2 regions of the Kribbella sp. NPDC055110 genome follow, and region 2 is predicted to be linked to the other one. Evidence: riboswitches for the same ligand, from Rfam matches in the RefSeq annotation. Region 2 holds a riboswitch; the other holds the start of a gene.
What was found. Region 2 has a riboswitch for cobalamin ahead of ACWF0M_RS11360 (putative cobaltochelatase). Riboswitches for the same ligand answer to the same signal wherever they lie in the genome.
Positions count from the first base shown of each region.

Region 1: another riboswitch for cobalamin. It lies ahead of ACWF0M_RS14630 (CbtB domain-containing protein); the one in region 2 lies ahead of ACWF0M_RS11360 (putative cobaltochelatase).

Region 1 covers NZ_JBSGTS010000008.1:47,244-50,444, reverse strand. Annotated here, with positions in the region: gene ACWF0M_RS14640 (MFS transporter) at 1-148, shown strand, start outside; gene ACWF0M_RS14635 (LysE family translocator) at 138-779, opposite strand; cobalamin riboswitch at 1,515-1,643, shown strand; gene ACWF0M_RS14630 (CbtB domain-containing protein) at 1,677-1,874, shown strand; gene ACWF0M_RS14625 (CbtA family protein) at 1,880-2,626, shown strand; gene ACWF0M_RS14620 (histidine phosphatase family protein) at 2,623-3,186, shown strand.
Region 2 covers NZ_JBSGTS010000005.1:329,328-332,528, reverse strand. Annotated here, with positions in the region: gene ACWF0M_RS11370 (ABC transporter substrate-binding protein) at 1-267, opposite strand, end outside; gene ACWF0M_RS11365 (FadR/GntR family transcriptional regulator) at 395-1,102, shown strand; cobalamin riboswitch at 1,098-1,223, shown strand; gene ACWF0M_RS11360 (putative cobaltochelatase) at 1,293-3,201, shown strand, end outside.

The DNA of each region.
Region 1 (3,201 bases), on a different contig from region 2:
GACAGCAACAATCCTCGCGATCGGGGGATCGTTGTTCGCGGCAATGGAACCGCACTCCGCGGTGCTGGCGTACCTCGTCGCCTTCGGCCTCCCCGCGTTGCTCGCACTCCTCGGAGTACCCGCGGGCCGACGTACCGCTACTCCTTAGACCCTGTCACCGCGATGCTCGCGCCGAGGCCGATGATCATCAGGCCGCCCGTCCCGCCAACCAGCTCGAGCCGGCGCGGCGAACGAGCGAACCACTCGCGCGCCGTTCCGGCCACGAACGCCCACACGCTGTCCGAGCCGAGCGCGATCACGATGAAGATCAGCCCGAGCACCAAGATCTGCGCCCACGCCGGCGCCCCAGCCCCCTTGTCGACGAACTGCGGCAGCACAGCCGCAAAGAACACCGCCGTCTTCGCATTCGTCACCCCGACCAGGAACCCCTGCCGGATCGTCCGCCGCGCAGTGCTCGGCCTCGCCGTACCCTGCATCGCCTCGACCAGCGACTTCCGCGAACGGAACGCCTGTACGCCGAGATAGATCAGGTACGCCGCCCCGACGAGCTTCACCACGGTGAGCGCGATCGCACTCGCAGCGATCAACGTCCCGAGCCCGACCGAGATCCCGCCGAGCAGGACCGCCGCGCCCAGCGTGTTCCCCACCATCGTCAACACGGCCTCCCGCCGCCCCACCGCAAGCGCCCGCCCCACAATGAACAACACGCTAGGCCCCGGGACAACGATGATGATGAACGCAGTAATCGCAAACGCAAACAAGTGCTGAGCGGACGGCATCCCCCAAGGATAGATGCGACCAGCCGCTCGGCGCCCCGGGTTTCTGGAGGGTCTTCCCGCGCCCGCCGCCACACCGAAGGTTGGATAGCCGGCTCTTGTGACTGAGGTGTGGGTGGTCGACGGGTTCCAGGGCGGTGCCGGGCTTGGTGTGATGTGCACGCTCGACAGGACATGTCGGGTGGCCGGGTAGTGCACCTGAGCGTGAACGTGCCCGCGTGTACACCGTCTCGCCGGTGCACTACCTGTCGACCTTGCACATCACCCCCGCCCGCAAGCCGCCACGCCACTACCAACCCGATCACCCAGCCGGCACCACCACACCCCCACCTCGGGCACAAGAACGGATATCCCCTCGAATGGTGGGTTCTCCCCTCTAACACCAACAGAGAAGCCACAACACCATCGGATATCCCCTCGTGTGCGCGGGCTCTTGTCGCGCTCGGTCCGGGCCGTTCGGTGGGACGGTTCACCGGGCGGTGCATACCGGGTGCGGTGCGTGCGAGCCGCGCGTGCGGTGGTGTGGTGCGGTGGGGACTGGGGACAGGCGCTGGTGGGTGGGGACAGGAAATGTCGGGTTCCTGCACCCCATGGCCTGTCTCAAGTCCCGCATACCGCCACCAACACGCACGCATCGGGCCGAAGCGTCAGATAACCCCTGACGTGGTGTCCACACTGCGTGGGCTCGGGTGGGATAGGTCACCGGCGCGCCGTGGTGCGTTGACCGGGGGGTGGGCGGGCCCCTACGGTTCGAGGGTCAACCTGCGGTGCCATGAGGGAAGCCGGTGAGAAGCCGGCGCGGCCGCGCCACTGTGATCGAGTTTCGGCTCGTAAGTCAGGACGCTCGGGCACTCGCAGCCTTTCTAAGGGGACGCGCACTTCCCCAGGAGGTCAAGTTCAATGGCAGCTCCTGCCCAGTCGGTCGCCGTACCGGCTCTCTCTCCCAAGCTCCTTGCCGCCGCGCTGCTCAGCGTCGGCCTGATGCTGTTGCTCGCGTATCTGGTCGGGTTCGACCAGGGTGCGGTGTCCCGTTCGGGGATGTACCTGCACGAGCTGATGCACGATGGTCGCCACCTACTCGGCGTGCCCTGCCACTAGATCAGATGCGCACCTTTGGATCGCTCCTGGTGCGCGGACTGATCGTCGGACTCTTCGCCGGCCTGTTGGCCGGAACGTTCGCCTACGCGTTGGGCGAGTCGCGTGTCGACGCCGCGATCGCGATCGAAGAGGCCGGTGCCGCGCACACCCATGATCATGACCATGCTGTGCAGGCGGAGGAGGAAGAGCCGCTGGTCAGCCGTGAAGGCCAGAAGGCCGGCTTGTTCCTCGCTACCAGCCTGTACGGCGTTGCGCTCGGCGGACTGTTCGCCGTCGCGTTCACGCTGCTCCGCCGCAAGCTCCGGACCGGGAACGACGCGTACGCCGCGCTCGGACTGGCCGCGGCGGGTTTCGTCGGCATCGTGCTGGTCCCGTTCCTCAAGTACCCGCCGAATCCACCGGCGGTCGGTGATCCGGACACGATCACGCGCCGTACGGTCACGTATCTCCTGACGCTCGTGATCGGCCTGCTCGCGGTCTGGGCCGGTGTCGCGCTGTCCCGGTGGGCGGCGCGGTACGGCGAGGTCGCCCGGCTCGCGGGCGGTGTCGTCGGGTTGGTCGTCACCGTGGTGGCGGCGTACCTGATTCTGCCGCGAATCAACGAGGTTCCGGAGACGTTCCCCGCTACGCTGCTGTGGCAGTTCCGGTTCGCCTCGCTCGGTACGCAGGCGACGCTGTGGCTCCTGCTCGGATTCGGGTATGCGGTCGCGGTGGACCGCCGGCCGATCCGATCGAAGGTGGCTGCCGCTTGACCGCACCACCCCAGGCGCTGACCGTGGTCGCGCATGCCCTGACGCCCGCGTTGCGCGGACTCGTGCTCGGTGGTGACGCCGAGCCGGATCCGTCGAGTGTCGAGGCTGCGCGCGAGCTGAAGCTGTCCGCTGATGTCGTGTACGCCGGGCCGGAGCAGGCCGCCGTACGCACGGCCGACGTACTCGGGTTCGACCCGGTGGTGGAGCCCGCGCTGCGGGACCGTGAGTACGGCGACTGGACCGGGCGCGGGCTGGAGGAGCTGCTCGCGGCCGAGCCGTCGCAGGTGGCGGCGTGGCTCGAGCGGCCGCACACCGCCACGCCTGGCGGCGGCGAGACCGAGAACGACGTACTCGCGCGGGTCGCCGACTGGCTGGGCGATCTGGCGGCGCGCGAACACGGCTCCGCGCTGGCGATCGTCCATCCGGCGGTCGTCCGCGCGATCGTCCTGTACGTCGTCGACGCGCCGGCCGAGTCGCTCCGACACGTCGACGTACGCCCCCTGGCCACCGTCAACCTCTCGTACCACTCCGGCAACTGGTCACTGGCCTTCGTACCTTAGGCCTGACAAACTGCG
Region 2 (3,201 bases):
GATCGGGTCGGTGTCGAGCAGGCCCTCGTAGACGTGCTGCATCGCCGCCATCGTGAAGGCGGACGCGGTCATGGTCGGGTCCCAGCTCTGGTTGTTCCCGTAGCCGATCACCGCCGTGACCAGGCCGGTGTCCGCTCCGGCGCCGACGGCTCCGGTCGAGGCCGGGCCACTGCTGCAGGCCGACAATCCACCAGTGATCGTCGCGGCTGCGCCGAGCGCACCGGAGTACTTCAGGAACGAGCGGCGGTCGAACCCTGTTTGGTTCACGATGCCTCCAGCGGCAGGGGGTGTGGCGGAGCTTCAGAGGAGGTAGGTTATAGGACGTCCTACGTCCTATGAGTGCCGACTTTAAGAGTCCTTTCCGGGTCGGTCAAGACCGGAGGAGAGGTGCGTCGTGGCAGTGACACGGCCGAAACGCAGTGACGAGCTGGCGAACGCGATCGCCGACCTGATCATCGAACGCAACCTCAAGCCAGGCGCCGCGCTGCCTCCGGAAAGCGTGCTGATGACCGACTTCAGCGTCAGCCGCAACTCGGTCCGGGAGTCGCTCAAAGCCTTGCAGGCGTTGGGGATCGTCGAGATCCGGCACGGCTACGGAACCTTCGTCGGATCGGCCAGCTCGGCGGCGTTGCACCCCTGGCTGCTGTTCCGCACCCGATCCGGCAGCAGCACCGAGCGACTGCGGGAACTGCTCGAGATCCGGGAGATTCTCGAGACCGAGCTGACCCGCCGCGCCGCGGGAACCGGCGACGGCGAGCTCCGGCAGAAGCTGTCCGGCTGTGTCGAGCGGATGCGGGTCGACGGGCCGGACGCGGCGACCGCGGACCGCGAGTTCCACGAACACATCTGCGACGCGGCCGGCGTCCCGCTGGCCCGCGAGTTGGTCGGCCTGTTCTGGGACGTCTACCGGGCTGTCGAGACCGACCTGGAGACCGTCGCCGCGGCACCGGGCGAAACCGCGGCGCGGCATCAACGCGTGGTCGACGCGATCGCCTCGGGTGACGCCGACCGGGCGGAAGAGGCCGTCCACCTGCATTTCGGCGAGGTCCGCGCCCGCCTCGGCACCGGCCCCTACCGAAGCCGGCCGGCGGATGTGCCATGATCGGGCCGACGGCTGTGGAGGAACACCGGTGACCAGCGTGCTGGGAGTCCGGGGCGGTCCCGCCACTGTGACCGGGAGGAATCTCGGAAGCCAGGACATCCGCTGCCGTCCGCAGGCGCGCGATCATCGTGCGCCGGCGTACCGGCCGTAGCGGGCGTGGACACCCGCTCGACGAAAGGGACCACCGCCGATGCGGGCTCCGTTCAGCGGACCGTCGAATTCTTTCCCGTTCACCGCGATCGTCGGGATGGACGACCTCCAGCTCGCGCTGATCCTGGCCGCGATCTCGCCGGCCATCGGCGGTGTGCTGATCCGCGGCGAGAAGGGTACGGCGAAGTCGACCGCCGTCCGCGCTCTCACCGAGATCCTGCCGCCCGTCGACGTTGTACCCGGCTGCCGCTTCTCCTGCGATCCCGACCACCCGGACCACACCTGCCCGGACGGCCCGCACGCGGAGGGCCGGTCGGTGCGCGCTGCGCGGTTGGTGGAGTTGCCGGTGGGGGCGACCGAGGACCGGGTGATCGGGTCGCTCCACCTGGAGAAAGCGCTCGCGGAGGGCATCACGGCGTACGAGCCGGGCCTGCTCGCCGCTGCGCATCGCGGGTTGCTGTACGTCGACGAGGTCAACCTGCTCCACGACCACCTGGTCGACGTACTCCTCGACGCCGCCGCGATGGGCCGCGCAACCGTCGAGCGGGACGGCGTCTCGGTCACGCACCCGGCGCGGTTCGTGCTCGTCGGCACGATGAACCCCGAGGAGGGCGAGCTCCGGCCGCAGCTCCTCGACCGGTTCGGGCTGACCGTCGACGTGGTCGCCAGCCGCGATCCCGCCGTACGGGTGGAGGTGATGCGCGCGCGGCTCACGTACGAGGCCGGCCCGGAGAACTTCGTCGCCCGGTACGACGGCGCGCAGCGCGAACTCGCCGAACGCATCGTGAAGGCGCGCGACCTGCTGACCGAGGTGATCCTGACCGACGCGGCGCTCCGCCAGATCGCGGAGATCTGCGCGTCGTTCGACGTCGACGGGATGCGCGCCGACCTGGTCACGGCCCGTACGGCGGTCGCTCACGCCGCCTGGTCCGGCCGCACCGTCGTCGAGGTCGAAGACGTCCGCGCCGCCGCCAAACTGGCCCTCCCGCACCGCCGCCGCCGTAACCCCTTCGACGCCCCCGGCCTGGACGACCAGCAGCTGGAAGAAGCCATCAACAACAGCACTCCGCCCGAAAACCCCGACGACGACGGGCCGGACGATCCAGGCGGCGGACCTGGTGGGGGAGTCGACAACTCTGCTTCCTCCGAGGGTGGTACTTCCGAAAGCGAGGAGCAGTCCGTCGGTCAGCCGTCGGCCGGCCCGGCCCCGAGCGGTGACGTTGCTGGGAGTTCCGCGCCGTACCAGGCTCGCCTGCTGAGTGTTCAGGTCGCGGGAGCCGGTGTCGCCGGGCGGCGGTCTCGGGCGATCACCGAAGTCGGGCGCGTGGTGGGGGATCGCGGCCGGATCGGGCGCGAGGCGGGGCGTCCGCATCTGTTGGGGACGATGCGCAACGCAGCGCCGTACCAGAAGGTTCGCGGGCGGAGCGGTCCCGGGCTGGTGGTGCGGGCGGACGACGTGCGGCTCGCGGTGCGGGAAGGGCGGGAGGGGAATCTCGTGCTGTTCTGCGTCGACGCCTCCGGTTCGATGGGGACGAAGAAGCGGATGGGCGAGGTGAAGACGGCGATCGTCTCGCTCCTCCTCGACGCGTACCAGCGCCGCGACACGGTCGGGCTCGTCACGTTCGCCGGCGCCGCCGCGACAGTCGCCCTGCCGCCGACGGGCAGCGTCGAGACCGCCGTACGACGGCTCGAATCTCTCCCCACCGGTGGACGTACGCCGCTCGCCGAGGGACTGCTGCAAGCGGCGGAGGTACTGCGGATCGCCGCGATCCGCGACCCGCGCCGGCGCCCGCTCCTCGTCCTCGTGACCGACGGCCGCGCGACGCACGGCGACAACGCGTTCGCGCGCGCCCGCCAGGCCGCCGGATGGCTCGCACAGCGCGGAGTCGCGACTGTCGTGGTGGACTGCGAACCGCGCCGCGGTATCCGGCTCGGGCTCTCCGCGGAGC